DNA from 2 places in the Mesorhizobium sp. CA5 genome. Region 1 is predicted to be linked to the other one. Evidence: riboswitches for the same ligand, from Rfam matches in the RefSeq annotation. Region 1 holds a riboswitch; the other holds the start of a gene.

Region 1 (14,758 bases):
AGCGCAAACAGCGTATCGGCGGTGAAGGCCACTTTCGACGCCGGCAGATAGTAGGAGACGTGGCCGGCGGTATGGCCGGGCGTCTCGATGACCTCGATTCGTTCCTCGCCAAGGAGCACGACCGAGCCTTGGCTGACCGTCTCGTCGATGCCGGGGATCTTCGCCTTCTCCGCTTCCGGGCCGACGATGCGCAATTTGAAGCGTTCCTTCAGCGCCAGATTGGCTTCGACATGATCAGCATGATGGTGCGTGGTGAGGATCAATGTCGGCGTCCAGCCGGTGCGCTTGACCGCCGCCAGGATCGGCGCTTCTTGCGGCGCGTCGATGATCGCCGTCTGTCCGCTTTTCGGATCGTGAACCAGCACGCCGAAATTGTCGGTGCGGCACATGAACTGCTCGATTTCGACCGGCATCGCATGTCTCCCTTTGTCGTCGCAGACATAGGGCGGCCGGCCGCCGATGTCATCCGGGTTTGTTGAACTCGGCGCCTTCGTTGAACTTTCCGCCTTTATTGAACTTGGGCCCCTTCGCGGCTACCGTCGCGCGCATGCATTCGGATATCGTCGACCTGCGTTCCTTCTATTCGACCACGCTCGGGCGCCTGGCCGAGCATTCGATCACCATGGCGCTGTCGTCCGTATGGGCGACCGTTCCCAATGAGCGGCTGGTCGGCCTCGGCTATGCGCTGCCATGGCTGGAACGCTTCGGCACCGATGCCGAGCGCGTCTTCGCCTTCATGCCGGCAACGCAAGGCGCGGTGGTGTGGCCGGTGTCGGGGCCGACGGCGACGGCGCTGGTCTTCGACGAGGAACTGCCGCTGGTCGATTCCTGCATCGACCGCGTGCTTTTGGTGCATTCGCTCGAACATGCCGAAAATCCGCGCGAGACGCTGAACGAGATCTGGCGCGTGCTGTCGCCGGCCGGGCGTGTGGTCATCGTCGTGCCCAACCGGCGCGGCGTCTGGGCGCGGTTCGAGCACACGCCCTTCGGCAACGGCCGGCCGTTCTCGCGCGGCCAGTTGACCGAGCTGCTGCGCGAGGCGAATTTCACCCCGGCGACATGGAGCGATGCGCTGTTCTTCCCGCCGTCGCCGCGGCGTTTCATGATGCGCTTCCACAATGTGCTGGAGAAGGCCGGCCGGCGGTTCTGGCCGATCTTTTCCGGCGTCATCGTCGTCGAGGCGCAGAAGCGGCTCTACCAGGGTGTGCCGGTCGCGCAGCGTGCCTCTCGCCGCGTCTTCGTGCCGGTCTTCTCGCCGCAGGGCGCAACGCGGCTTGGCCGGCGTGCGGCTGACGCCGCGCCTGGCCAAGTGACGCGTTCGTGATCGCCGCGCCTTGCATCGCGCGGCAATCGTCACCCTATCTGAGGCATGCCCGAGCTAAGGCATGCTCGCTCGGCGCGGTATTCATGACCGCAGCGGAAACCAGGAATATCCTTCATGGACGACCAGACCAATAAAAAGCCGGGGCCGCAGAAACCCGTTGTCTCGGTGGAGGCGAGCAGCCTCGCCGACCAGGTGGCGACGATCAAGCTGGGGCTGAAATCCTCGCCGGTGCGCAGGCAACTTGCCTGGGTCTCCGTCGGTATCGTCGCGGTCATCGTCGCAACCTCGGTCGGACAGGTCCTGCTCAATCGCTGGAACCAGCCTTTCTACGATGCGCTGGCCCGGCGCGACATGACGGCCTTCCTACACCAGCTTCTGGTCTTTGCGATGATCGCCGGAGGTCTTCTGGTGCTCAATATCGGCCAGACCTGGCTCAACCAGATGATCCGTCTGAGGCTGCGCGAGGCGCTGACGCTCGACCTGATCGATCAATGGATGCGCCCGGCGCGGGCCTTCCGGCTTGCCAATGCCGGCGCCATCGGCGTCAATCCCGACCAGCGCATGCAGCAAGATGCCGCTCATTTGTCGGATCTGTCGACGGATCTGGGCGTCGGCCTGCTGCAGTCGTTCATTCTGCTTGTCTCCTTTATCGGCGTGCTGTGGGAGCTGTCTTCCGGCTTCGTGTTCCATGTCGGCGGCCGTTCGCTGGAGATACCGGGCTACATGGTCTGGGCCGCGTTCCTCTATGCCGGCATCGCCTCGTGGCTGAGCTGGCTGGTCGGGCGTCCGCTAATCGGCCTCAACAGCGAGCGCTACACCCGCGAGGCGGAGCTGCGCTCCTCCATGGTGCGGGTCAACGAGAATGTCGATGCGATCGCGCTCTATCATGGCGAGCCCGACGCCAGACGCCGGCTCGAGCTCGATCTCGGCACGGTGCTGGGCGCCATGCGGCGCATCTTCACCGCTCAGATCAACCTGGCCTGGGTGACCGACACCTATGGCTGGATAACGGTGGTGGCGCCCATCCTGGTGGCGTCGCCGGTCTATTTCTCGGGCGACATCTCATTCGGCGGGTTGATGATGGCGGTCGGCGCCTTCAACCAGGTTCATTCATCCCTGCGCTGGTTCATCAACAACATCGGCAGTATCGCCGACTGGCGCGCGACGCTGATGCGCGTGGCCGATTTCCGCATCGCGCTCACCGAAACCGACGCGCTGCATGACACGGAAAAACACATCCAGTTCGGCGAAAACGCCAATGGCAGCCTGACCTTCGACACGCTTCAGGTGGCTTCGCCGGAAGGCTGCACCAAGCTTGCCCAGACGGATGTCGAAATCCACGCCGGCGAGCGCGTCATGATCACCGGCGAGCCGGGCGCCGGCAAGACATTGTTCTTCCGCGCCCTTGCCGGCCTGTGGCCGTGGGGAAGCGGCCGGATCGGCCTGCCGGCTGGCGAGACCCCCATCTTCGTGCCGCGCGTGCCCTATTTCCCGGCCGGCACGCTGCGCGAGGTGCTCGATCATCCGAACGGCAAGGCCCCGGCCAGCGATGCCGAGATCGCGGCGGTGCTTGGCGAGGTCGGCCTCGATCCACTGGCAACCACCCTTGATCGTCCCAGGCGATGGGAACGCGAACTCGGCGATGACGAACAACGGGCGCTGGCTTTCGCCAGGCTCGCCTTGCGCAAGCCGAAATGGGTAATCATCGACGAAGCCCTGGATGCGTTCGACGGGCCGACGTTGCGGCGGGTGCTGGCCATGCTGCAGAAGCGCCTGCCCGAAACCGCAATCATCAATATCGGGCGGGGCCAGCACAACACCCAGTTCTTCCCGCGCGCGCTGAATATCGTGAAGGATACCGGCGCACCGGCTTTGAAGCCGGCCCGTGTCCGCGCCGGCGCGATCGAGCCGCCACCCATCGCTGCCCGCCAGGGGAAGAAATAGCTTTATTTTCGCCGCGATCGCCGGGAAAATCCGCCGGGTCGTTCGAGGCTGCCATGCTTGCGATGCTCGGCCTGCTTGTGTGCCTTGCCTGCGCCGAGGCGGCGCCATTGCCGATGCCGGGCAAAGGCGCGCCGGTGGACGTGGAACTTGTGCTTGCCGTCGACATCTCGCAGTCGATGGACCAGCGTGAACTCGCCCTGCAGCGCGCCGGCTATGTCGAAGCGCTACGCCATCCCGACTTCATCAACGCCGTACGCGCGGGTCCAAATGGCCGCATAGCGCTCGCCTATTTCGAATGGGCGGGCGTCGTGCGCGAGGACGGGGCCATTGCCCGGCAGATCATCGACGGCGAGGACAGCGCCAACGCCTTCGCCGACAAGATCGCCACGCGGCCGTTCCGCAGCTTCCGCGGCACCTCGATCTCGGGCGCCCTCGGCTTCGGCGCCGGGCTCCTGGAGAGAACCGGCTTTTCGGCGCCACGCCGCGTCATCGACATATCGGGAGACGGGCCCAACAATACCGGGCTGCCCGTCACCGCAGCCCGTGACGCCGCCGTTGCCAGCGGTGTCGTCATCAACGGCCTGCCTATACTGATCAGTCCGTCGCCGAGTGTCGGCCGTCTCGACCGCTACTACGCCGACTGCGTGACCGGAGGAGCCGGTTCGTTCGTGCTGCCGATCTACGCGGCGTCCGAATTCTCGACCGCCGTCCGCCGCAAGCTGGTCCAGGAAGTCAGCGGCCTGACCAACGCCAGATCCTTCCACGTCGAGGATGCGATGCCGGTCGATTGCCTGCTGGGCGAGCGCCTGCGGCAGCGGTTTTCCGATCCTTATTTCCCGGAACTCGACAGATAGCCGTCGTGGGGTTCTCAGACCGCCCGGGCGCCGTATTTGGCGCGGAACTCATCATAGCAGTCGCGCCGCCAGCGGCGGCCGACGACATAGCCGCGCAAGAGTTCGGCGGGCGAGTAGCCGAGCGACTTGGACGCCCGGTTGGCATGATAGCCCGAAAACGCCTGCGGCAACCTGCCCTTGAGGATATCGGCGATGATCTGGCGCGCTATCATGTAAGGCGGAACGTCGGGATAGCGGTCGGCGATATAAGGATGCTTGTCGATCAGACTGGCATAGGCCTCGACATAGCCATCGCGGCGGCCTGAGATCGAATTCTCCGAATTGTACTTCTTCCAGTCGATGTCCTCGGACAGCAAGGCGCCGCCGCGTTGGGCAAAGCGCAGCAGCAATTCGCGATCCTGCATGCGCGTGATGTCGCTGTCATAGCCGCCGATCGCGAGCAGCGACTCGCGCCTTGCGGTGATCGCCGAGCCGGCAATGAAGATGGTCTGCGAGACCAGGGCGCGCTGCAGCGTGCTCTTGTCGAGGAAGGCGTCGCGATTGATGCATTTGGTGCTGCGGCCGCCTTTCAGCGATACGAACGAGCTGATGAGGACTTCGAGCGAGGAGTTCTGGTCGAAGCGCGCCAGCGTCCGTTCCAGCCGGTCGGGCAGGTAGACATCGTCCGAATCGAGAAACGTCACGACCCGCGCCCGCGCGCGCTCGATGCCCGCATTGCGCGCGGCATTTGCGCCGCGCCATTTGGCGCCGACATAAATCAGCCTCGGGTCGCGGATTTCGGCGAGCGCAGCGGCCGTCCCGTCGGTCGAACCGTCGTCGACCACAATGTGCTCGAAGCGGGTAAGTGTCTGCGCCAGAACGCTTTCCACCGCGCGCACGACCTGGCTGCGACGGTTATGGGTTGGCGTGATCACTGAGATCAGCGGAACGTCCTGGCTCGACATCGGGCTGCCACCACCGGTCGGATCTAGCGTTTGTCGGATGGGTCCGATGGCTATCTTCGTGTCCCACCTCTGATTTGCGGCCGACGCTACAAAAAAACCCCCCTTTGTGTCACGCCAGGCCGGCCGAGAAATGCCGAAATTAGCGGTTTTTCCGCAACATTGCGGTCTGATGGCAACACAACTGGCCTTCCTGTTGATTAGGCGGCCCGCCAACAGGAACCAACGGACGGTTTTGCCCTTGGCCCGGGCACCTGATCGTCATCGAATTCCCCGGCAGGCAGCATATGCGGGACTGGTACAATTCACCGGCCTATCAGGCGATCCTTTCGCTGCGCACCCAGAGCTCGCAGTCCGACGTGATCTTCGTCGACGGCGTCGAGCATCCGCACAAGGCTACGGATGTGCTTGGTTTAACGGCCGACGGCGTGCGCACTGCCTAAATTAGCTGTGCCCGGTATAATCGGGCAAGGTCTCGATCTGGTCGCGAACGATGCCGGCAGCCAGGCCGAAATGGCCGAGAAAGGCAAGGGTGTAGAATGCTAGGCCGAGCGCCAGCGAAAACGGAATCTGCCAGAAAGGCATGCCAGCCTGTGGCGCATGAGCGATCACGCGACGTGTTGTGCGCCACGACATCGTTCCCCAGCGAGAGAACGATTTGGCGATCCGCCGGGCGCGATTAGGGGCATGAAGCGCGACGAACTTCCGATCGGCATCCCTGCCAGTCACCAGAGCGCGCCAACAGAAGAAACGCAAACCGCGCGGCGGGTAGTGGTAAGCGCGCGCGTCGACATTGACGATTTTGTGGCCCTCGCGCCAAAGCTGATGCATCAACAGCGTGCAAGACACCTTGAAACCATTGTGTTCCGGAAAGGGATGACTGGAAATCCAGTCGCGCCGGAAGGCGACATTGTTGGCATTGATGGCTCGCTTCGCCGCAAATCTCTTGTCTCCACGGGCCATCGGGAAGAACCAGATCAAGGCGAAGGTTCGCGAAGAGAAATCATCGTACCAAAGATAGGTATGACCGTTGACGCAGACGGTTTCGTTATCGCGAAAGGGCGTCAGCATAGCTGCGAGCCAACCCTGCTCGGTAACCGTGTCGGAATCCGTGAAAATGACTGCGTTCCCTTCGGCTAAACGCACGCCATTGTTCTTGAGCTCGTAATACCGGCCACCTGGGCAGGCGGCGAAGATCATCTCGGCGGCTTCGCCCAACTGCGGCGCTTCGGCCTTAATGTGGCTTTGCAGGATCGAGGCGTCGGCGTCTGACCCGGCATGCGAGATGATAACCTTCGGTCGCGCAAAGCCTTTTGCGGAAACAGCGGCGATCTCGCGCGCCAGGGCCTTCAATCCCAAACCGATCTCGTCCCAGTCGACGGATCTGGCATTTTCCATTTCAATCACAATCGAATAGGTTGGATGTTCCATTGCCACCGTTCGCACCCATCTCGTAATCGCAGAAAACACAAGGTTCGACCAAAGCTACCGTCATCGCCTCAGCAAAAACACCGCCTGCTGACCAAAAAAATTCCAGAACCACCAGGGCATCGAAAGGCCGATCTTCTGGCCGTTGGCGTCGAGCGCGGTTGCCTTCTCCACGGTCGCGCCGAGTTCCTCGCACAGATTGACGAAGTCGCGGATGGTGCAGAAATGGATGTTGGGCGTGTCGTACCAGGAGTAGGGCAGGTCCTTGGTGACCGGCATCCTGCCCTTGACCAACAGCGAGAAGCGCACGCGCCAGTGGCCGAAATTGGGGAAGGAGACGATGGCGCGGTTGCCGATACGAAGCAGCTCGTCGAGCACCAGCTTCGGGTTGCGGGTCGCCTGCAGGGTCTGTGAGAGCACGACGAAGTCGAAGCCCTTGTCGGGATAGAATTCGAGGTCCTTGTCGGCATCGCCCTGGACGACGGAAAGGCCGCGCGCCACGCATTCGTTGACGCCGCGCTGCGACAGTTCCAGCCCGCGACCGTCGACCTGCTTGGTCTCCTGCAGGAGTTCCAGAAGCAGTCCGTCGCCCGAGCCGACATCGAGGACGCGCGAATTGGCCGGGATGAGATCGGTGACGACCTCGAGGTCGACACGCTGGGCGCGATTGACGCTCATGGCTTCGCCTCCTGCATAGCGCATGATTCCGGTCCGAAAAGTCGGCGACTTTTTGCGTTCGCTGACCTTCGGTTCGGGGTCATAGGCTGAGCCCCCTGGCGCGGGCGGCGGAGGCGATGAAGCCGTTGATGGCCGCGAACAGTTCCGGCTCGTCGAGCAGGAAGGCGTCGTGGCCGCGATCGGTTTCGATCTCGACGAAGGATACGGAAGCGCCCGCCGCGTTCAAGGCATGCACGATCGATCGGCTCTCCTCGGTCGGGAACAGCCAGTCGCTGGTGAAGGAGACCAGGCAAAAACGCGTCTTGGTGCCGGCGAAGGCGTCGGCGAGGCGCCCGCCGTGATCGGCGGCAAGATCGAAATAGTCCATCGCGCGGGTCAGATAGAGGTAGGAATTGGCGTCGAAGCGGTCGACGAAGGTCATGCCCTGATGGCGCAGATAGCTCTCGATCTGGAAATCGGCGTCGAAGCCGAAGGTCAGCGCCTCGCGGTCCTGCAAATTGCGGCCGAACTTGCGGTGGAGCGCGGCTTCCGAAAGGTAGGTGATATGAGCGGCCATGCGCGCGACGGCGAGCCCTTTTTCCGGCCGCTTGCCGAAATCGAGATATTTGCCGCCATGCCAGTCGGGATCGGCCATGACGGCCTGCCGGCCGACTTCATGGAAGGCGATGTTCTGCGAGGAATGGCGGGCGCCGGTGGCGATGGGCAGGACGCAGAACACGCGCTCCGAATGGCTCGCCGCCCATTCCAGAACCTGCATGCCGCCCATCGAGCCGCCAAGGACGCAAAACAGCTTCTCGATGCCGAAATGATCGACCAGCATCGTCTGCGCGCGCACCATGTCGCGTATGGTGATGATCGGCAGGTCGAGCCCGTAGGGCTTGCCGGTCGCCGGGTTTGTGGAGGCCGGACCAGTCGAGCCGAGGCAGCCGCCGACGACATTGGAGCAGATGACGAAGAAACGGTTGGTATCGATGATCCTGCCGGGCCCGATCAGCACTTCCCACCAGCCCGGCTTGCCGGTCACCGGATTGGTGTTGGCGACATGCTGGTCGCCGGTCAGCGCATGGCAGACGAGGATGGCATTGGAACGCGCGTCGTTGAGCGTGCCATAGGTCTGGTAGGCAATCTGGAAGGGCGCAAGAAAGGTGCCGGCGTCGAGCTTCAGCGGCTTGTCGGGGCCGAACCGCAGCACCGGGCTCGACGGATGGTCGGCCTCGTCGTTGGTTCTTGCAGCACGCTGAGCGGCCATGTCCGTCCTCATCCTGTCCCGCATCGGTTTCGTCCCGACGCGGTGTCCGGCCGGCAGCGGACAATAAAAAACCGGCATTGCCGTCGCAAAGCCGGTTACAGGTTGCAAACGGCCCTTTAGCGAGTTGTTTAACGTGGCTGCAAGCCGACCGGCCAAATCACCACGGAGTCTGGCAATCCTTCTAGGACCAGCGCCGCGCTTCGTCAACGGGTGGCCTCCTCGCGACCGGATACGGGTGCCAGCCGGCGGCACTCGACATTCCAGCCCGTGGCCTGTATTTCCGCTGCGGCCTTGAAGGCCTTCTCGACGGATTTGTGACATGAAGCAGGATCAGCCCCGTCCGACGCCCCGCGCGGGCATCATGGACATCGAGGCCTATGTACCGGGAAAAAGCACCGCGCCGGCCGGCGTGGCGAAAGTCTACAAGCTGTCGGCGAACGAAAATCCGCTCGGGCCCTCGCCGAAAGCGATCGAGGCCGCGCGCGAAGTGGCGGCGAAGCTCGATGTCTATCCCGACGGCTCTGCCCGCCGGCTGCGCAAGGCGATCGCCGAGGTGCATGGCCTCAACCCGGCCAACATCATCTGCTCCAACGGCTCCGACGAGATCCTGGGGCTCCTGGCGCAGACCTATCTCGCGCCGGGCGACGAGGCCGTGTTCACCGAGCACGCCTTCATGGTCTACAAAATCTATATCCAGGCGGCGGGCGCCAAGCCGGTGGCGGTGAAGGAGACCGAGGAGCGCGCCGATATCGACGCGATTTTGGCCGCAGTGACGCCGGCGACGCGGATCGTGTTCCTCGCCAATCCCAACAATCCGACGGGCACCTATGTGCCGTTCCAGGAAGTGCGCCGGCTGCACGCAGCATTGCCGAAGAACGTGCTCCTGGTGCTCGACGCGGCCTATGCCGAATATGTGCGGCGCAACGACTACGAGGCCGGCATCGAGCTCGCCGGCAGTTCCGAGAACGTGGTGATGACCCGCACCTTCTCCAAGCTCGGGCTCGGCGGCGCGCGTATCGGCTGGATGTACGGGCCGGCGCATATCGTCGATGCGATCAACCGCGTTCGCGGCCCTTTCAACGTCAACGCTACGGCGATCGAGGCCGGCATCGCCGCGATCCGCGACCGCGCCCATATCGAGCGCAGCGTGGCGCATAACGAGAAATGGCTGGCCTGGCTCAGCGCCGAGCTGACCGGGCTCGGCCTGCGCGTCACGCCGAGCGTCGGCAATTTCGTGCTGATCCATTTCCCCGACGGCGAGAAACATTCGGCGGCGGCCGCGGACGACTATCTGAGCGCGCGCGGCTACATCCTGCGCCGCGTCACCGGCTACGGCTTCCCCAATGCGCTGCGCATGAGCGTCGGCACCGAGGAAGCCAATCGCGGCGTCATCGATGCGCTGAAGACCTTCCTGAAAAGCTAGACACCATGGCATCACCGATGTTCGAGAAAATAGCGCTGGTCGGCATCGGCCTTATCGGCTCGTCGCTCGCCCGCGTCATCCGCCGCGAGGGCCTGGCGCGCCATATCGCCATAGCGACGCGCAGCGCTTCGACGCTCAAACGCGCCGAGGAGTTTGGCCTTGGCGATTCTTACAGCACCGACGCCAGCCAAGCGGTGCGTGACGCCGATCTCGTCATCGTCTCGGTTCCGGTCGGCTCGTCCGGCGAGGTCGCGGCCGAGATCGCGCCTGCGCTGAAGAAGGGCGCCATCCTCACCGATGTCGGCTCGACCAAAGCCTCCGTCATCGCGCAAATGCAGCCGCATGTGCCCGAAGGCGTGCACTTCATCCCCGGACATCCGCTGGCCGGCACGGAAAAGTCCGGACCCGATGCCGGCTTCGCCGATCTCTTCGAGAATCGCTGGTGCATCTTCACGCCGCTGCCGGGCACCGATCCCGCGGCGCTCGAGACGCTTTCGGAATTCTGGCGGCGCTGCGGCTCCAACATCGACACGATGGACCCGCAGCACCACGACATGACGCTCGCGATCGTTTCGCATCTGCCGCATATCATCGCCTACAACATCGTCGGCACGGCGGACGATCTCGAAGCGGTGACTAAGAGCGAAGTCATCAAATATTCCGCTTCCGGCTTCCGCGACTTCACCCGTCTTGCCGCCTCCGACCCGACCATGTGGCGGGACGTGTGCCTGCACAACAAGGACGCGATCCTGGAGATGCTGGCGCGTTTCTCGGAGGATCTGGCCTCACTGCAGCGGGCGATCCGCTGGGGCGACGGCGAGAAGCTGTTCGACCTCTTCACCCGCACCCGCGCAATCCGCCGTTCGATCATCGAGGCCGGCCAGGATATCGATGTGCCGGATTTTGGCCGCCAGGCGGTCGAGCACCCGGCCAAGCCTTAGGCTTTTCCCTCGTTCTCTGGCGTGGATTGACCTGTCAGCCTGGGCAGGCGCATGCGCTGGAGATTGGCCGAAACGCCCATCGCGATCGTCATCCACGGGCTGAGCAAGGAGCGAAGCGACGCGCGCAGACCCGAGCATCCATTCCGTGATTTCCGAGCGCTGTCGCGGTGCAGAATTCTGCTCCGCCGCATTCCATGGCTCAGGTCACGGAATGGATTCCAGGGTCTCCGCGACGCCGCTTCGCGGCTGCTCCGCCCTGGAATGACGAGGTTGAGCGGCTTACGCCAACCCCAGCGTTTGTGCCGATTTCGCGGAAATAGCCGAGATACTATTGCGTTCTAGCCCTGGGGTGGCGGCCAGTGCGCCGCCATCATGGCCAGCGTTTCGGCCCGATCCGGCGCGCCCAGCCGGCCGCCGAAGCGCAGGCATTTGAGCGCCGCGGCGGCGCTGGCAAAGCGCAGGGCTTCCTCCATGGGCATGGCCTCGGCGAGGCCGACGGCGAAGGCGCCGTGGAAGACGTCGCCGGCGGCGAGCGTGTCGATCGCCTTGACCTTCGGCGCCTCGACATGGCGCACGCGCCGAGTCGCGCGGTCGTGCCACCAAGTGCCGGCCGCGCCGCCGGTCACCGCGACAAAGGCATCGGTGCGCGAGGCGAGGTCGGCGCAGGCGCTTTCTGGGTCGAGCGCGTGGCCGCAGACGATACGCGCCGCCGGTTCGGAAGCGACGATGTGCGAGGCCAAGGGCAACAGCCGCTCCAGCACCTCGATCGGCGCGGTGTCGGCGTCCAGGATCGCCGGACGGCCGGTCGATCTGGCCGCGCCCAGAGCCAGCGCCGCGGCGCCCGGCCAGCGGACATCCACCAGCACGGCGTCGAAGGCGGAGAGGTCGGCGAGCGGCAGCGCCTCGGGATCGGCTTGCGCCTTTTTGTCATAGAAGGGGACGATGACGCGCTCGCCATGCGCATCCACCAGGATCGCGGCCAGCGCCGATCGCGCGCCGGGAACACGGCGGATAAGGCTGCAGTCGACGCCTTCGGCCTGAATGTCGGCGATAAGCTGGTCGCCGACCGGATCGTCGCCCGTGCTTGCCCAAAGCGAGACCTCGGCGCCAAGGCGATGTGCGGCGCAGGCGGCGCTCGTCGCCATGCCGGAAGCGATCTGGACGCCGTCGCTGGCGATGAATTTGCCTTGATGCGCGGGCAGCGTTTCGACGCGAAGGATCGTGTCGAGGGTGAAGGCGCCGACGCTGAGCAGTCTGACCGGCTGCGGCATCGTTGCGTTACTCTTCTCAGTCGGCATGATCTCACCCGAAAACCGGTCCCCACTTTTCGCTACGCTGACCTTCGGTTCGGGACCACGCTCTATTCAAGCGGCTTGACCTTGCCGAGCGGGATGAAGCCCAGCGAAGCCTTGCCCTTGACGATCTTGAGCGGCAAGGAGGGTTCCTTGCCAAGCATGGCAATGGCAGCAAAGCCCTGCTCGATCTCGTTTTTGTGTTCCGGCATGGCGCCGCCGAGGATGGCCGCCACCGCCTTGGGATCATTGAGCTTGATCGTCAGGTCCCCGTTGACCAGCCCTTCCGCGTCGACGGAGACCGGTCCGGACACGATGATGCGCGCCGTGCCCGACGACAGGTCGAGCTTAGCGATCTCGATCGACTGGCCGCGCAGGCTCTTCGGGGGCGCTGGGATCAGCGCCACGCCGTTCTTCAGCGTCACGTCGCCACTGCCGTCCAGCGCCGGCAGCACGCGTCCGTCGATGGCATCCGCGTTGATCTCCAGGTCGCCGAAGCTGCCGACATAATTGATGTCCTGGCCGGCCGGCTGCAATTGGCCGGCCGCCTTGCCGGCGCTGAACAATTGCATCGGATCCGTGTCGTCCTGCGGGTCGGTCTGAGCGTTCAGGCCTTCAGCCTGCACGGAAACGCTCCTTGGCAACGGCCACCACACTTTGACATTGGCCTGCAACCGGTCCCAGTCGATCCAGAGCGGCGGCATGCCGGGCGCCATCATCCTAAGCGGCCCGCGCAGGTCGGCGACCGGCGACAGGGGTCCGGCGATCCCGGCGACGGCGTTGAAGCTGCCGGTGGAGGCGGCGACCTTCCGGGCGTCGTCTTCATAGGCGAGGTTGTCGCAGGAAACCGTGAAGCTCATCGGGTAGCCGCTGACGGCGAGGTTGGCGCAGCCGGCGGCGATGCCTTTGCTGCCCAGTCTCGCCACCGCCTGATCTGCCTCGGTCTTGAGCCTGTCGGCGAGATAGAACCAGCCGCCGCTATAGGCGGCGAACAGCACGACAAGGAGCGCGGCAAGCCAGAACAGCCGGCGGCGAAGTTTGGGCGATCGCTCGTCACTTGACGTCATGCTGCGGCTCTCGTTAACCCGGCGAGCGGGCATTTACCAATATGCAAACAAGCGGGGGCCAGAAGAAGCACCTCGGCGGTGCGGTGTCGTTCACTCGAATGCGATCAGGCTTGGCGATATGGGCGATTTTTGGGTTTTTGGCTATGGGTCGCTGATCTGGCGGCCCGGATTTGCCCATGTCGAGACGCGCCGCGCCCGGCTTTACGGCTATCGCCGCTCGCTTTGCGTCTATTCATTCGTGCATCGCGGTACGCGCGCGCGGCCGGGCCTGGTGCTCGGCCTGGACCGGGGCGGCTCCTGCATCGGCCTCGCTTACCGTGTTCCCGGCAATCTGCGCGACGAGGTGCTTTCCTATCTACGCGAACGGGAATTGGTGACCAGCGTCTATCTCGAACGCATTCTCGATGTCCGGCTCGGTGGCGGAGGCGCGGTCGAGGCGGTCGCCTACACCGTCGACCGCCAGCATGAGCAGTATGCCGGCGCGCTCGACGCCGATCATGCGGCCAGGATCGTTCGCGGCGCGGTCGGCCAATCCGGGCGAAACGAGGACTATCTCTTGAGCACACTTGAGCATCTCGAGGCGCTCGGCATCCGCGATCACTGGCTGGAGGAGGTGGGCCGTCGGGTCGCGTCTTCGTGAAGCGCATTTTCGGCGAAATAATTTCGCCTCCAATGCTCTATCTCTTTGTTTTTACGCAATTCCAGACGCAAAACCGCGACGCACTTTTGCTGGAATTGCTCTGGTCCGATCAAAAAACAAAACCATGCCTTTGACCTCGCCCGGCCGCGACCTAGCTTAGCGGCATCCCATCCTTGGGCTTCAGGCCCGTTCCAGCATCACGGAGATCAGTCTTGCAGAAACGCCGTCTCGGTCGCACCGACCTTTCCATCGCGCCGCTGGTCCTGGGCGGCAACGTCTTCGGCTGGACCGCTGATGAGAAGACCTCCTTCGACCTGCTCGACCGGTTCATCGCTGCCGGCTTTAACGCCATCGATACGGCCGATGCCTATTCGCGCTGGGTTCCCGGCAACAAGGGCGGCGAATCGGAAACGATCATCGGCAACTGGATGAAGAGCCGCGGCAACCGCGATCAGGTCATCGTCATCACCAAGGTTGGTTCGGACATGGGCCAGGGCAAGCGCGACCTCTCCGCTGCCTATATCGAAAAGGCGGTCGACGCTTCACTGAAGCGGCTGCAAACCGATATCATCGACCTCTATCTGTCGCACTGGCCGGATCCGGCCACGCCTTACGAGGAAACGCTCGGTGCCTATCAGCGGCTGCTCGAAAAGGGCAAGATCCGCTATCCCGGCTGCTCCAATCTCGATGCCGGCCAGCTGCGAGCCGCGCTCGACGTCGCGAGCCTGCGCAGCCTGCCACGTTACGAGGTGCTGCAGCCAGAATACAATTTGTACGACCGCTCGTCGCTCGACGGACCGCTGCTCGACCTCTGTAAGGCAGAGGATATCGGCGTCATCACCTATTTCAGCCTCGCTAAGGGATTCCTGAGCGGCAAATACCGCAGCAAGGCCGATCTCGGCCAGAGCGCGCGCGGCGAAGACGTCGCCGAATATCTCAACGAGCGTGGCATGCGCATCCTTTCCGCGCTCGACGCC
Region 2 (14,758 bases), on a different contig from region 1:
CGCAATCCGGACGAAGAATTTCAACCGTGGCACGGATTTCTCCGCGCCGCGCCGGTCAAGGTTTGCCCGCGGGCAGCCAGGCAAGATGAGAGAGGGTTCAAACATGCTGATCTCCCAGATCCTCGACGACGCCGAGACGATCCGCGTCGTCGCCCGCAATGGCGGCGGCAAGACCAGGGTCATCAACGGCGCGCGCAGCGTCTATTCGCTGGCGATGGAGGCCGCGCGGACAGGCACGGGCCTCGAGGCATTGATCGAGCGCAAGGGCTATGGCGAGACGGTCGATCTCGATGCCGCCTATAAGAGGGGCAGGCTGGTCTCGCCGATCAACCATCCGGACCCGGCGCATCTGCACCTCACCGGCACGGGGCTGACGCATCTCGGTTCCGCGGCGACGCGCGATTCCATGCACAAGAAGCTCAGCGAGGGCGGCGAGGCGGAACTCACCGATTCCATGAAGATGTTCCGCATGGGCCTCGAAGGCGGCAAGCCGGCCAATGGACAGGTCGGCGTGCAGCCGGAATGGTTCTACAAGGGCAACGGCACGATGGCGGTGGCCCCCGGCGCGCCGCTGATGTCGCCGGCCTTCGCGCAGGATGGCGGCGAGGAGCCGGAGATCGCCGGCATCTATGTCATCGGCGATGACGGCGCGCCGTTCCGCGTCGGCTTCACGCTGTCGAACGAGTTCTCCGACCACGTCACCGAACGGGTGAACTATCTGTTCCTCGCCCATTCCAAGCTGCGCAACGCTTCGTTTGGCCCCGAAATCCTGATCGGCGAGCTGCCGGCCGACATCCGTGGCGCATCGCGCATCTGGCGCGACGGCAAGCTGCTCTGGGAAAAGCCGTTCCTGTCGGGCGAAGCGAACATGTCGCACACCATCGCCAATCTCGAGCACCACCATTTCAAATATTCGGCCTTCCGCCAGCCGGGCGACGTGCATGTGCATATGTTCGGCACCGCGACGCTCTCCTTCGCCGATGGCATCAGGACCGAGGCCGGCGATATGTTCGAGATCGAGGCGCCGGATTTCGGCCTGCCGCTGCGCAATCCGCTGGAGATCGAGAAGCCGGTCAAGGTGGCGGTGAAGGCGCTGTAGGAATGGCCAGAGGGGTGTTTCGCAGCCGTCTTCCTTCGTCATTCTAGGTGTTTGATCCCAGGCTTTGATGGGGCAGCCTTCGGCGGCTATTCTGGACTGCCGCATTCCACGGCCAATGTCATGGCATGGATTCTAGGGTCTGCGCGCGTCGCTTCGCTCCTTGCTCCGCCCTAGAATGACGAAGGATAGGGCGGCATCCGTTTGTGCCCTCTGTCCTTCCGGACATCTCCCCACTTGGACCTCACCGCGCTGCCCGAAAATGCTTGGAGAGCTTCAGGCCCTGCGCCTGATAGTTCGAGCCGAGTTCGGTGCCGTAAAGCGCCTGCGGGCGTTTCAGCATATGCTCGTAGACGAGACGGCCGACGATCTGGCCGTGGTCGAGGATAAAAGGCACCTCGTGGCTGCGCACTTCAAGCACCGCGCGGCTGCCGCTGCCGCCGGCGGCGGAGTGGCCGAAGCCCGGATCGAAGAAGCCGGCATAGTGGACGCGGAACTCGCCGACCAGCGGATCGAAGGGTGTCATCTCGGCGGCATAGAGCGGCGGCACGTGCACGGCTTCTCGGCTGACCAAGATATAGAATTCGTCCGGATCGAGCACCAGTTCGCCGGCGCCGCTCTTGTAGATCGGCTCCCAGAAATCGACGACATCCTGGGCGGCGCGCTTGTCGACGTCGACCAGTCCGGTGTGGTGCTTGCCGCGGTAGCCGACAAGGCCGTCTTTGTCGCCGTCGAGATCGATGGAGAGCGCGATGCCGCCGCCTGAAATATTGGGCGGCTCGGTGGCGACCAGCATCTCGGCGCGGTGAAGTTCGCGCAGCTCATTCTCCGAGAGCACCGCGTTGCCGGTGCGGAAGCGGATCTGCGACAGCCGCGAGCCGGCGCGCACGACGATCGGGAAGGTGCGCGGGCTGACCTCGAGATAGAGCGGCCCGCGGTAGCCGGCGGCAATCTTGTCGAACTCATGGCCGCGATCGGTCATGACGCGCGTGAATATGTCGAGACGGCCGGTCGAGCTCTTCGGATTGGCCGAGGCGGATACATTCGCCGGCAGCGCCAGGCTCTCGAGCAGCGGCACGATATAGACGCAGCCGGTTTCCAGCACCGCGCCCTCGGCAAGGCTGATCTCGTGCAGCTTCAGCCGCTCGAGCTTGTCGACGACCCGATGATCCGGACCCGGCAGGAACGAGGCACGCACGCGAAACGCCTTGTCGCCGAGCCTTAGATCGAGGCTGGCCGGCTGGATCTGGTCGGCGTCCAGCGCGCGCGGCGACTTCAGCGCCTTCGCCTCGAACAGCGCTGCGATGTCCTGATCCGGAAGAATGCCTGTTTGCCGCAAAGGCTGGCTCCGTTCACAAGGCCGGGCGAGGATCTAAGCAGGCTCTTGCCGCCCGGCTGGTACAAACCTCTTAATGAAGCCGGCAATTGACGCAAGCGCGGCGCGGGTCTAAAGGGTCGTTATCCCGTGGTGATTTGGCCGGTCGGCTTGCAGCCACGTTAAACAAGTCGCTAAAGGACCGTCGAGCCGCAAGGCTATATGGACCGGTTGCGACTTCGCGGCCGGTTTTTTTGTGTCTGAAAGCAGGGCTATGAGCACCAAGAAGCGCAACTTGAAACCTCAGACGGCACTCGTGCATGGCGGAACGCTGCGTTCCGGTTTCGGCGAGACATCCGAGGCGATGTATCTCACCCAAGGCTATGTCTACGAGACGGCGCAAGCGGCGGAAGCCCGCTTCAAGGGCGAAGAGCCGGGCTTCATCTATTCGCGCTACGCTAACCCGACCGTCGACATGTTCGAAAAGCGCATGTGCGCGCTCGAAGGCGCCGAGGATGCCCGCGCCACCGCTTCCGGCATGGCTGCAGTAACCGCCGCGCTGCTCTGCAGCGCCAAGGCCGGAGATCATATCGTGGCGGCACGCGCCCTGTTCGGCTCCTGCCGCTGGGTGGTCGAGACGCTGGCGCCGCGCTACGGCATCGAGGCGACGCTGGTCGACGGCACCGACATCGCCAATTGGGAAAAGGCGACAAGGCCGAACACCAAGCTGTTCTTCCTGGAAAGCCCGACCAACCCGACGCTGGAGGTGGTCGATATCGCGGCCGTCGCCAGGCTCGCCAATTCGATCGGCGCCAGGCTGATCGTCGACAATGTCTTCGCCACGCCGCTGCAGCAGAAGCCTCTGCTGCTCGGCGCCCATATCGTCGTCTATTCGGCGACCAAGCACATAGACGGCCAGGGCCGCTGCCTGGGCGGCGTCATCCTGTCTGACAAGAAGTGGATCGACGAGAACCTTCACGACTATTTCCGCCACACCGGCCCGAGCCTGTCGCCCTTCAACGCCTGGACGCTGCTCAAAGGCCTGGAGACGCTGCCGCTGCGCGTGCGCCAGCAGACGGAGAGCGCCGGCAAGATCGCCGATTTCCTGGCCGAGCGGCCGGAGATCGCCCGCGTCATCTATCCGGGCCGCGCCGATCATCCGCAAGCGGATATCGTCAAGAAGCAGATGTCGGGAGGCTCGACGCTGATCTGCCTCGACGTCAAAGGCGGCAAGCAGGCGGCCTTTGCCTTCCAGAACGCGCTCGACATCGTGCTGATCTCGAACAATCTCGGTGACGCCAAGAGCCTGATCACCCATCCGGCGACGACGACGCACAAGAACCTGAGCGACGAGGCCCGCGCCGAGCTCGGCATCGGGCCAGGCACGCTGAGGCTCTCCGTTGGCCTGGAGGACAGCGACGATCTGCTGGAAGACGTGGAACAGGCGCTGAAGGCAGCAAAATAGAAGGCTGAGAACGCCGCGGCCCGAGCCTTCCAGAGCCGCAATTCCGGACGGAAAACCGTTTTCACACTTTCCTGGAATTGCTCTAGGCGAGCTCCTCCAGCTCGGTCATCGCCTTGGTGCGGATGGTCATGGCGTTGCCGCGCCATTCGACGGCGCCGCCGAACCAGGCGCGCGCCCAGATGGCCGGCAGCAGGGCATCGCGCACAATCATCGCGGTGACGCTGCGTGGCGACAGGTACCAGCCCTTTGCAAAGGCCAGCAGCCATTCCGGCAGGTAGGCGATCGCCAGCACGCCCAAGGTCGTCGTGGGCAGGCTGACGCCGGCGCTTGCCGCCGCAATCAGCGCCAGCAGCAGCGGCACCGCAGCGCCAGTCAGGATCTCCGGCGCGAAGAACAGCGGAAAGGTCACCCGGCGCAGCCGCGCCCAGCGCGTCTGGCGCGACCAGATCTCGGCGAAGCTGCGCAGTCCAAGCGGCTGCTCGAATGGCGAGGCGACGAGGTTGACGTTGAGCCCCAGGCCGTTGACCAGCTTGGTGGCCGCCGCGTCCTCGGCGATCTCGGCGGCCAAGGCCTGGATGCCGCCATTGGCATCGAGCATCGGCTTGTTCCACAGCATACTCTTGCCCTGGGCGAAGCCAAGGCCAAGCGCCTCGCCGGCATACTGCCAACGCGCCTGCAGCGTGTTGAGGAAGGCGCATTCGACTTCGGCCCAAAACCCGTCCGGCCGCGAGCCGATCGGCGTCGAGCAGACGAGGCCGGTATCCGGCCGCCATGCCGCCATCAGGTGCTGGACATAGTCTCTCGGCATCAGCACGTTGGAATCGGCGAGGATCACCCAATCGTGTCGCGCCGCCTGCCAGCCCTTGACGCAGTTGTTGAGCTTGGGATTGGCGCTGACGCGATCATCGCCGATCAGCAGCCGCGCAGGAATTTTGGGGTGGCGCGCGATCGCCGCATCGATCAGCTTGACCACCGGGTCTTCGGCATGCGCGACGCAGAAGATCAGCTCGTAGCGCGGCCAATCGAGCGAGAAGGCGCGCAGCAAGGTTTCCTGCGTGAACGGCTCGACGCCACGCGACGGCACGATGATGGAGACCGGCGGCCGCGCGCCGGGGGGCGGCGCGATGACATGCCGCTGCTTCAGCTGCGACGAGGCGAGCAGGATGCTGGCGAGATTGAAGGAAAGAAGCGCTGACGAAGCCAGGCCGGCTGCGATAGTCAGTTCCATCGAGATCTGGTCACTCCCGACAGAGAGTTTCACCGTTTCACGCAAACGGCGACCCACTCCATCTCCTTGTTTTCACGCGATTCCGGACGGAAGGCTACGGCGAAGGCGCCGAGCCTAACCGCTCGCGCTTTTCCTAGAATTGTTTTAGGCCGCACGCGGCCGTTTCAACTGTTTACAGAGCGTCCGAGTCGCCCGGCAGATTTGTGCACACCAACATTGTCATGTGTCACTTAAATGACATTGTTTTTCGGCACCTGCGCTTACAAGGCTGGCAGGATGGTCGGCGCTGCGTCTATCAAGAGCGGAGCGTGACATATTTTCCGCGGCGGCAACCGGAGTGGCCCATGTATCGCGCAGTGACGCGCAACATCGAAGTGCTGGTCAGGCCCTTCTATCTGGAGGACCGCTCCGATCCGTCCGAGAACCGCTATGTCTGGGGCTATCAGGTGACGATCGACAACCGCTCCGACGAGTTCGTGCAGCTTGTGTCGCGCTACTGGCACATCACCGACGGTCAGGGCCGGGTCGAGGAGGTGCGCGGCGCCGGCGTCGTCGGCGACCAGCCGGAACTCAATCCCGGCGACAGTTACCAGTACACCTCGGGCTGCCCGCTCTCGACGCCGTCAGGCATCATGGTCGGCCACTACACGATGCGCAACGGCCGCGGCGAGACGTTCGATATCGCCATTCCGGCTTTCTCGCTCGACATGCCAGGGACAAGGCGCACGGTGAATTAGCCGTCGGCGACAGCCTCTTTCTCCCCGCTTCACGGGGAGAAATGCCCGGCAGGACAATGAGGGGCGACGCCGGGCTTCTGAGATTTTCCTTGAGGCGGACGACCGCGTCGCCAGCGTGTCGCTATGATCGCCAACGTTGGCGCCGCCTCTCATCCGCCCTTCGGGCACCTTCTCCCCGTGGAACGGGGAGAAGGAAGAGGGCTCACTTCGCGAATTCAGCTGGGTCGAAGTCGTATTGGGTCGAGCAGAACTCGCAGGCGACATGGATGCCGCCCTCCTCGGTCGATTCCTTGATCTCCTCAGCCGAAAAGCCTTCGAGAATGCCGCGGATCTTGTCGCGCGAGCAGGAGCACTGGTCGGCGACAGGGACGCCGCGGAAAACGCGCACGCCGTGTTCGTGGAACAACCGGTAGAGCAACCGCTCGGCGCCCACCGTCGGGTCGATCAACTCGGTCGGCTCGATCGTGCCGAGCAGCGCCAGCAACTCCTGCCAGGAATTGTCGGCCGGCTGGTCCGCAACGTCACGCGGATCGCCGTCGCCGCCGGAAATATCGGGAACGCGCATGCGCTCCGGCGATCGCGGCAGGAATTGCGCCAGGATGCCGCCGGCGCGCCACTGCTCGCGCGCGCCGGCCGGGCCGGGCGTGACCAGCTTGGCGACCGACATCTTGATATCGGTCGGGATCTGCTCCGACTGCCGGAAATAGGTGCGCGCGGCATCCTCGAGCGAGGTGCCGTCGAGCTGGACGATGCCCTGGTAGCGCTGCGTATGCGCGCCCTGGTCGATGGTCAAGGCCAGGACGCCGTCGCCGAGCAGCGTCTGCTGCGAGGTCTCGCCGGCGGCGGTCAGCGCCTGCAGCCGGTCGGCATCGAAGCGCGCATAGGCGCGCAGCGCATGCGGCGTGGTGAAATCAGCCACCAGCATGTCGACCGGACCGTCGGTGCGGGTCTGCAGAATGAACTTCCCTTCGAACTTCAGCGAAGTGCCGAGCAGCACGGTGAGCACGCAGGCTTCCGCCAGCAGGCGGGCGACCGGCTCGGGGTAATCGTGGCGGCTCAGAATAGCGTCGAGCATCGGCCCGAGCTGCACGGTGCGGCCGCGCACATCGAGCGGCGCGACCTCGTAAGGCACGACATGATCGTCGCCGGCGAAGCCGAATTCACCGAGTTGGGGTTTATGCTCAGCCAAGGTCTGGGTTTCCAACATGACAATACTCCGGGGCGCAGCCATGCCGCCCGATGAGCCGCATGCGTCGAAGCGCGTTCGATTTACGTGATGGCCCGCAAATAGGCATCACATGTCCCCAGATCAAGTTGAGCCCGATCGGGCCGGAAGCGGTCAGGTCCAGCCCTTCTCACGCGCCCAGACACCAGGCCAGCACCGCCTTCTGGGCGTGCAGCCGGTTCTCGGCCTCGTCGAAGACCACCGAATGCGGGCCGTCGATCACCTCGTCAGTGACCTCCTCACCGCGATGCGCCGGCAGGCAGTGCATGAACAATGCATCGGGCTTGGCTTTCGCCATCAGCGCCGCATTGACCTGATAGGGCAGGAAGACGTTGTGGCCGCGGGCGCGATGCTCCTGGCCCATGGAGACCCAGCTGTCGGTGACGACGCAGTCGGCCTGGTCGACGGCTTCCTCGGCGGACCTGGAAAACCGAACCTTGCCGCCATTGGCTTTCGACCAGTCGACATATTTCTCGAAAGGCTCGCTGCCTTCCGGCACCGCAACATTGAGGTTGAAGCTAAACCGCGCCGAGGCCTCCAGGAGCGAATGCAGCACATTGTTGCCGTCGCCGGTCCAGGCGAAGGTCTTGCCGGACACCGGACCGCGATGCTCCTCAAAGGTCATGATGTCGGCCATGAGCTGGCAGGGATGCGTGTCGTCGGTCAGCCCGTTGATGACCGGAACGGTGGCGTTCTCGGTGAGCTCCAGCAGCCGGTCGTGCGAGGTGGTGCGGATCATGATGGCGTCGACATAGCGCGACAGCACCTTCGCCGTGTCGGCGATCGTCTCCGAACGGCCGAGCTGCATCTCGGTGCCGGTCAACATGATGGTCTCGCCGCCGAGCTGGCGCATGCCGACATCGAAGGACACGCGCGTGCGCGTCGACGGCTTGTCGAAGATCATGGCCAGCACCTTGCCATCGAGCGGTTTTGAACGCTCGCCCGCCTTGAGCCTGGTCTTTCGCGCCACCGCGTCATCCAGCATGATGCGCAGGTCGCCCGCGGAAACGGCGGACAGATCGGTGAAGTGGCGAACACTCATCGGCAGGTTCCAGAAATTATTTGGCGGCTTCGGCGGTAATCGCGTCGGTCAGGCGCCTGGCGCCGCCGCGAATACGCTCCAGCGCCTCGCCGATCTCCTCGTCGGTGACGGTGAGCGGCGGCAGGAGGCGGATGACGTTGTCGCCCGCCGGCACGGCAAGCAGGTGCTGGTCGCGCAGCGCCATGTTCACCTTGGCGTTGGGCATGGCGCATTTCAGGCCGAGCATAAGGCCGGTTCCCCTGATGCCCTCGATGACGTCGGGGAATTCATCGGCCACCGCCGCAAGGCCCTGCTTCAGAAGCAGCGCCTTGCGCTGCACGTCCTCGAGGAAGCCGTCGGCCAGCACCACGTCGAGCACGGCGTTGCCGACGGCCATCGCCAGCGGATTGCCGCCGAAGGTGGTGCCGTGCACGCCGGCCGTCATGCCGGTCGCCGCCTCGTCGGTGGCAAGGCAGGCACCCATCGGAAAGCCGCCGCCGATGCCCTTGGCGATCGCCATCAGATCGGGCGTGACGCCTGACCATTCATGCGCGAACAGCTTGCCGGTGCGACCGATGCCGCACTGGACCTCGTCGAAGATCAAAAGCAGGCGGTGCTTGTCGCAGAGTTGCCGCAGCCGCTTCAGCGATTGCGTCGGCACCGGGCGTATGCCGCCCTCGCCTTGCACCGGCTCGATCAGGATCGCCGCGGTCTCCGGCGTGATCGCCTTCTCAGCGGCGTCGATGTCGTCGAAAGCCACCTGGTCGAATCCCTCGACCTTCGGGCCGAAGCCTTCGAGGTATTTGTACTGGCCGCCGGCGGCGATCGTCGCCAGCGTGCGGCCGTGAAAGGCACCCTCGAAGGTGATGATGCGAAAACGCTCGGGATGGCCCTTGACGAATTGATAGCGCCTGGCCGTCTTGATGGCGCATTCCAGTGCCTCGGCACCGGAATTGGTGAAGAACACCTTGTCTGCAAAGGTCGCCTCAGCCAGCCGCTCGCCCAGCCGGCGCTGTTCCGGGATCTCATAGAGGTTGGAGACGTGCCACAGCTTGGCGGCCTGCTCGGTGAGCGCCGCGACCAGATGCGGATGGCCGTGGCCCAGCGAATTCACCGCGATGCCGCCGGCGAAGTCGAGATATCGCTCGCCCTTGTCGGTGACCAGCCAGGTCCCCTCCCCACGGTCGAACGCCAGGGGTGCGCGGGCAAAGGTCTCGTAAAGCGCCGAACCGCTCATTATATGCGTCTCCGGAACCGGAAATCAAAAAAGCCGCCAATGCGGCGGCCTTTGCGGCTTATCATGTTTTTCGGCCATGAAGTCAACGAAAACGTCACGCAGAAGCGCGTGGCAAGCCCCTGACGCCACGCCGGCTCATAAGTAGGCCGGCAAGTTGGGGAAAACCGAAAAAACCGAATCGTGTTGCCCTGGGGACTCTTGTCACCGAGTCAGCGCATAAGGTATTTGTAGTCGAGAAATAACTAGATTTCGTGCGGCGGACCTAATCACCCGGTATATGTGGTGTTGTTTGCCCGGCGAGAGCCGGGGGCGGGAAAGGATTCTGACTGCCGTACGCCTCAGCAGGAGCGCGGTCTCATGAACTGGACTGACGAGCGGGTCGAACTTCTCAGGAAATTGTGGTCGGAGGGTCTGAGCGCCAGCCAGATCGCCGCACAGCTCGGCGGGGTGAGCCGCAACGCCGTCATCGGCAAGGTGCATCGCCTGAAGCTGTCGGGCCGGGGCCGCGCAACGGCTGCTCCGGCGCGCCAGAAGAAGGCGACGCAAGGCGCCTCGATGCAGAAATCGGTGACCCGCGCCGCGAGTGCCACGCGTCACGTGACCACCACCATCGGCGCCACCGCGCTGCAGGTGCAGTTCGACGCCGAGCCGGTCGCGCGCCACTATATCCGGCCGGTCGAGAACGTGGTCGTGCCGATCTCGCGGCATCTGCAGCTCGTCGAGCTGACCGAACGCACCTGCAAATGGCCGAACGGCGATCCGCTGTCGGAAGACTTCAACTTCTGCGGCAACGACGCCGCCGAAACGGGGCCCTATTGCAAGTATCATTCCCGGGTGGCGTTCCAGCCGGCGGGCGAGCGGCGCAGGGCGCGCTGAGCGAATAGCGAATAGCGAATAGCGAATAGAACTAGATAGAGTTTCGCGAAAGGGCAACTTATTTCCCCTACTCGCTACTCCCTATTCGCTACTCGCCCCCTACTCCCTTACTGCCTTACTCCCCATTTCACAGCCATCCATTCTTCTTGAACCGCCAGTACAGGAACGCGCAGATGAGCGCGATCGCCACCAGGACGGCCGGATAGCCGTATTCCATCTTCAGTTCCGGCATGTCGGAGAAGTTCATGCCGTAGATGCCGGCGAAGGCCGTGGGCACCGCCAGGATGGCGGCCCATGAGGCGAGCTTCTTGGATATTGCGGTTTCCTGGCTCTGCCCGACCAGCAGACTGGCTTCGAAGGCGAAGGCCAGAACCTCGCGCAGGGAGTCGATCTTTTCCTGCACGGTGCGGATGTGGTCGGTCACGTCGCGAAACAGCGGATGCATGGCGGCATGTATCTGCGGCAGGTCGGCGCTGGTCAGCCGACGGCAGACCTCGACCAGCGGCAGCGCCGCATTGCGCAGCCGCAGCAGATCGCGGCGCAGCATGTAAAGCCGCTCGATATCGGAACCGGTCATCGGCTTCAGAAGCACCTTGTCCTCGATCGCCTCGACCTCGTCCTCGATCTGCTCCAGCACCGGCATGTAGTTGTCGACGATGAAGTCGAGGATAGCGTAGAGGACGAAATCCTCGCCTTTGGCGAGCGAATGCGGGCAGCTCTCCCAGTGCTGGCGCACGGCGGCGTAAGAGGTCGACGGGCCGTGCCGGACGCTGACAATATAGCCGGCGCCGACGAATAGATGCGTCTCGCCGAAAGTGACACGGCCGTCGATCAATTGCGCGGTGCGGGCAACGATGAAGAGGGCGTCGCCATATTGCTCGATCTTCGGGCGCGCATGCGGATGCTCGGCATCCTCGATCGCCAAATCATGCAAGTGGAATTGCGCCTGCACCCGGAGCAGCAGGTTGCGATCGGGCTCGAGCAGGCCGATCCAGACGACATGGCCGGGTTTTGCCGTCCATTCGCCGGCCTGCTCGATGGCGATGTCGGCGATGCGCTTGCCGCCCGAATAGACGCTGGATGCAATGATGCCCGACGTTGGGGCCGGGGTCAGGTTTCGAACTTGTTCCATCGCAAACCTCCCGAGACTGCGACTGACAAAATCGCTGTCCCTGGAGGAGCTTATCCTAAATCAGGAAGCCATTCGAGAGGCGGCGGTTCACTTGGCCGGCACCGGGCCGGGAAGCACGACCTTGTCGGTCTTGTCGCCTTTCGGCCGGTCGGCTGGCATCTGGTCGCCCGTGACGATGTAATAGATCGTCTCGGCGATATTGGTCGCGTGGTCGCCGATGCGCTCGATGTTCTTGGCGCAGAACAGAAGATGCGTGCACGGTGTGATGTTGCGCGGATCTTCCATCATGTAGGTCAAGAGCTCGCGGAACAGCGAGGTGTACATGGCGTCGATCTGGTCGTCCCGGTCGCGCACGAGGCCAATCCTCTCGACCGAACGCGAGGCGTAGACGTCGAGCACTTCCTTGAGCTGCGTCAGCGCCAGATTGGCAAGCGCCTCGATACCGCGGAAAAGGCTATTCGGCTGGCGGCCGTCCACCGAGGCCACCCGCTTGGCGACGTTCTTGCCCAAGTCGCCGACACGCTCGATATCAGCCGAGATACGGATCGCGCCGACGATCTCGCGAAGATCCGTCGCCATCGGCTGGCGCCTGGCGATGATGATGATGGCCTTGTCGTCGATCTCGCGCTGTCCTTCGTCGAGGACGAGATCGTCCTGGATGACCTTCTGCGCGAGACCATGGTCGACATTCACCAGGGCCGCGACCGCCTGTTCGACCATGCGCTCGGCATGGCCGCCCATCGCGGCGATGCGCTTCGACAGGAATTTCAGCTCTTCATCATAGGCACTGGCGATATGAACGGACTGCATGGATATGCCTTCCCGGCTTGTGCCGGCTGGTGCGTTCCCTCAATCCGTCGCTGATACGTGAACCGCATGACAGAAAGAAGAAAATCCCGGTTGGTAACCGATATACGATCAGCGAGCCGGCAAATGAACCGTGAACGCCGCGCCCTTGCCGACTTCCGACTTGATGGACAATCTTGCGTTATGACGGGTCAATATATGCTTGACGATCGAAAGGCCAAGCCCGGTGCCTTTCTGGGCGCGGCTGTTTTCGACATCGACGCGGTAGAAGCGCTCGGTGATGCGCGGGATGTGCTCTTCGGCAATGCCCGGACCATAATCCCTTATCGTGACGTCGAAGCCCGGCTGCTGGCCATCCTCGCCGCCGGCGACCGATACGGTGACGCGCCCGCCTGACTGGCCGTATTTGCAGGCATTCTCGAGGAGATTCTCGAAGACCTGGAACAACTCGTCGCGATCGCCGGGGACGACAAGCGGCGCGTTGGCGAACTCCCGCTCGATGACGACGCCGTTCTCACTGGCTAGCGGCCCCAGCGAATCGATCACGCTGTCGATCGTCTGGCGAAGATCGACTTCCGTGCCCGGTCCCAGATAGGGTTTCATCTCCAACCGCGACAACGAGAGCAGATCGTCGATCAGGCGGGCCATCCGGCCGGTCTGGTTCTGCATGATCTGCAGGAACTGGTCGCGCGCCGCCGGATCGTTGCGGGCCGGCCCGCGCAGCGTCTCGATGAAGCCGGCGATCGAGGCAAGCGGCGTGCGCAGCTCATGGCTGGCATTGGCGATGAAATCGGCCCGCATGCGGTCGATGCGGCGCGTCTCGCTTTGATCCTTGAACACCAGCACGTAAAGGCCTGTGGCATGGCCGACCGTGGACGCGCTGACCCGATATGTGCGTTCCACCGGCAGCTTTTCGGTGTAGTCGACCGCATCGGAAGCGACTTCCCCGGCAAGGATGCCGTCGAGCAGCGCCTGCATTTCCGGGGCGCGGAACTTGAGCGACAGCGACATACCGGGCGCCAGTCCTCCAAAGGCGGCGAAGGCGGCAGCGTTGGCGTGAACGATGGTGGCGGAATGGTCGAAGATGATCAGCGGGTCGGCGACCGCGGCGGCCAGATATTCGCCGGAGAGCCTCTGCAGCCCGCTGGCCTCGATCGCTGCCCCCGCATCGGCCGGCTGGCGTTCGGCATCTGCGGGCAGCATCGCCGCGGCCGCCAGCGCGGCCAGGGCCAGCAGCAGCACATAGGCGGATGAGCCGGCGAAAAAATAAACGGCAAGGACCGCGAGAACGCCTGCGCCAAGCAGCCAGCGGTTGCGCGCCAGCCGCCCGGCCAAGGCTTGCCCCTTGTTGTCTTGTCCCGCGCCCGTCTCTGCCATAGGCCCGCGCCACCCCGCATCCCGTTCGACCGGTCAGCCGGCTCGCTGGACCGGCCTGACGCATGGGCCCCTGGAAATCAGGATCGATTTTCGCGAAGGTTCATGCGCAAGATCAAAATGCTGCAGCGTCTTTGCGCTGCACAGGCTCCATAGCATGAGTCCGCAAACTGGAAAGGTTCGTCCGGATGAAAAAAGCCAAGGAAACGGCTGAAGCGGTGCCGGCCACGGCACCGATCAAGATCAAGATCGGCGGCAAGGAGCGCGAGTTCGACATCGACAATCCGGTGCTGCCTGACTGGATCGAGGACAACAAGCTTACCGCCGGCGGCTATCCTTACGACAAGAAGATGAAAAGCGACGACTACGAAAAGGAGCTCGAGGAGCTGCAGATCGAACTGGTCAAGGCGCAGGCCTGGCTACAGGCCACCGGCAAGCGGGTGATGGCGCTTTTCGAGGGTAGGGACGCGGCCGGCAAGGGCGGTACGATCTTCGTGCTGCGGCAATATATGAACCCGCGCACGGCCCGCAACGTCGCGCTGCCCAAGCCGACGCCGACCGAGGCGGGGCAATGGTATTACCAGCGCTATGTCGACCATTTCCCGGCCTCGGGCGAGTTCGTCACCTTCGACCGCTCCTGGTACAACCGCGCCGGCGTCGAGCCGGTCATGGGGTTCTGCACGCCGGAGCAGCACGAGAAATTCCTGGACGAGACGCCGCATTTCGAGCGGATGATCTGCAACGAAGGCATCCATTTCTTCAAATTCTGGCTGAATATCGGCCGCGAAACGCAGCTCGAACGGTTCCATGACCGCCGCTGGTCGCCGCTGAAGAACTGGAAGTTCTCGCCGATCGACATCGCCGGCGTCGGCAAGTGGGACGACTACACCAGAGCGCGCGACCAGATGATCGAGCGCACACATAAGGAGTTCTCGCCCTGGGTCGTCGTGCGGGCCAATGACAAGCGACGCGCCCGGCTTGCGGTGATCCAGCGTATCCTGCTTTCCCTGCCCTATGACGGAAGGGACCTCGACGCCGTCGGCAAGCCCGACAAGAAGATCATCGGCGAGGGGCCGGAATTCCTTAAAGACTAGTTGTTGTTCTTCGTCTGGAACCGCTGGCCTGCCCTACCCGCGGGGTAACGCGGTTCCGGACGAGTTACAGCGCCGCGCGCCTTTCGGCTCGCGCGGCGCTGAGGTTTCATGCCGGGCGCTCAAGCGGCCAGGCGAGCAATCCGCTGCAGCC

The links. A riboswitch is a leader RNA that binds a small molecule or an ion and turns the genes downstream of it on or off. The one in region 1 is predicted to bind S-adenosylmethionine.
Region 2: it holds a riboswitch for S-adenosylmethionine, as region 1 does, so the genes downstream of both, LB529_RS19060 (O-succinylhomoserine sulfhydrylase) here and metX (homoserine O-acetyltransferase MetX) in region 1, are expected to answer to the same signal.

The regions. Positions count from the first base shown of each region.
Region 1 covers NZ_JAIUHJ010000010.1:84,894-99,651, reverse strand. Annotated here, with positions in the region: gene gloB (hydroxyacylglutathione hydrolase) at 1-413, opposite strand, end outside; gene LB529_RS15175 (class I SAM-dependent methyltransferase) at 548-1,324, shown strand; gene LB529_RS15170 (ABC transporter ATP-binding protein/permease) at 1,439-3,268, shown strand; gene LB529_RS15165 (DUF1194 domain-containing protein) at 3,322-4,122, shown strand; gene LB529_RS15160 (glycosyltransferase family 2 protein) at 4,137-5,066, opposite strand; partial or broken gene LB529_RS15155 (DUF1330 domain-containing protein) at 5,306-5,506, shown strand; gene LB529_RS15150 (glycosyltransferase) at 5,508-6,494, opposite strand; gene metW (methionine biosynthesis protein MetW) at 6,555-7,169, opposite strand; gene metX (homoserine O-acetyltransferase MetX) at 7,249-8,418, opposite strand; SAM riboswitch at 8,515-8,592, opposite strand; gene hisC (histidinol-phosphate transaminase) at 8,738-9,841, shown strand; gene LB529_RS15130 (prephenate/arogenate dehydrogenase family protein) at 9,847-10,782, shown strand; gene LB529_RS15125 (sugar kinase) at 11,121-12,053, opposite strand; gene LB529_RS15120 (DUF2125 domain-containing protein) at 12,143-13,141, opposite strand; gene LB529_RS15115 (gamma-glutamylcyclotransferase) at 13,260-13,781, shown strand; gene LB529_RS15110 (aldo/keto reductase) at 13,994-14,758, shown strand, end outside.
Region 2 covers NZ_JAIUHJ010000014.1:79,526-94,283, reverse strand. Annotated here, with positions in the region: gene araD1 (AraD1 family protein) at 104-1,099, shown strand; gene LB529_RS19065 (2'-deoxycytidine 5'-triphosphate deaminase) at 1,341-2,435, opposite strand; SAM riboswitch at 2,552-2,629, shown strand; gene LB529_RS19060 (O-succinylhomoserine sulfhydrylase) at 2,686-3,876, shown strand; gene LB529_RS19055 (ceramide glucosyltransferase) at 3,959-5,104, opposite strand; gene apaG (Co2+/Mg2+ efflux protein ApaG) at 5,449-5,841, shown strand; gene LB529_RS19045 (Hsp33 family molecular chaperone) at 6,044-7,072, opposite strand; gene argF (ornithine carbamoyltransferase) at 7,197-8,108, opposite strand; gene LB529_RS19035 (aspartate aminotransferase family protein) at 8,125-9,324, opposite strand; gene LB529_RS19030 (GcrA family cell cycle regulator) at 9,682-10,200, shown strand; gene LB529_RS19025 (magnesium and cobalt transport protein CorA) at 10,328-11,332, opposite strand; gene phoU (phosphate signaling complex protein PhoU) at 11,420-12,142, opposite strand; gene LB529_RS19015 (ATP-binding protein) at 12,251-13,516, opposite strand; gene ppk2 (polyphosphate kinase 2) at 13,702-14,607, shown strand; gene LB529_RS19005 (enoyl-CoA hydratase-related protein) at 14,727-14,758, opposite strand, start outside.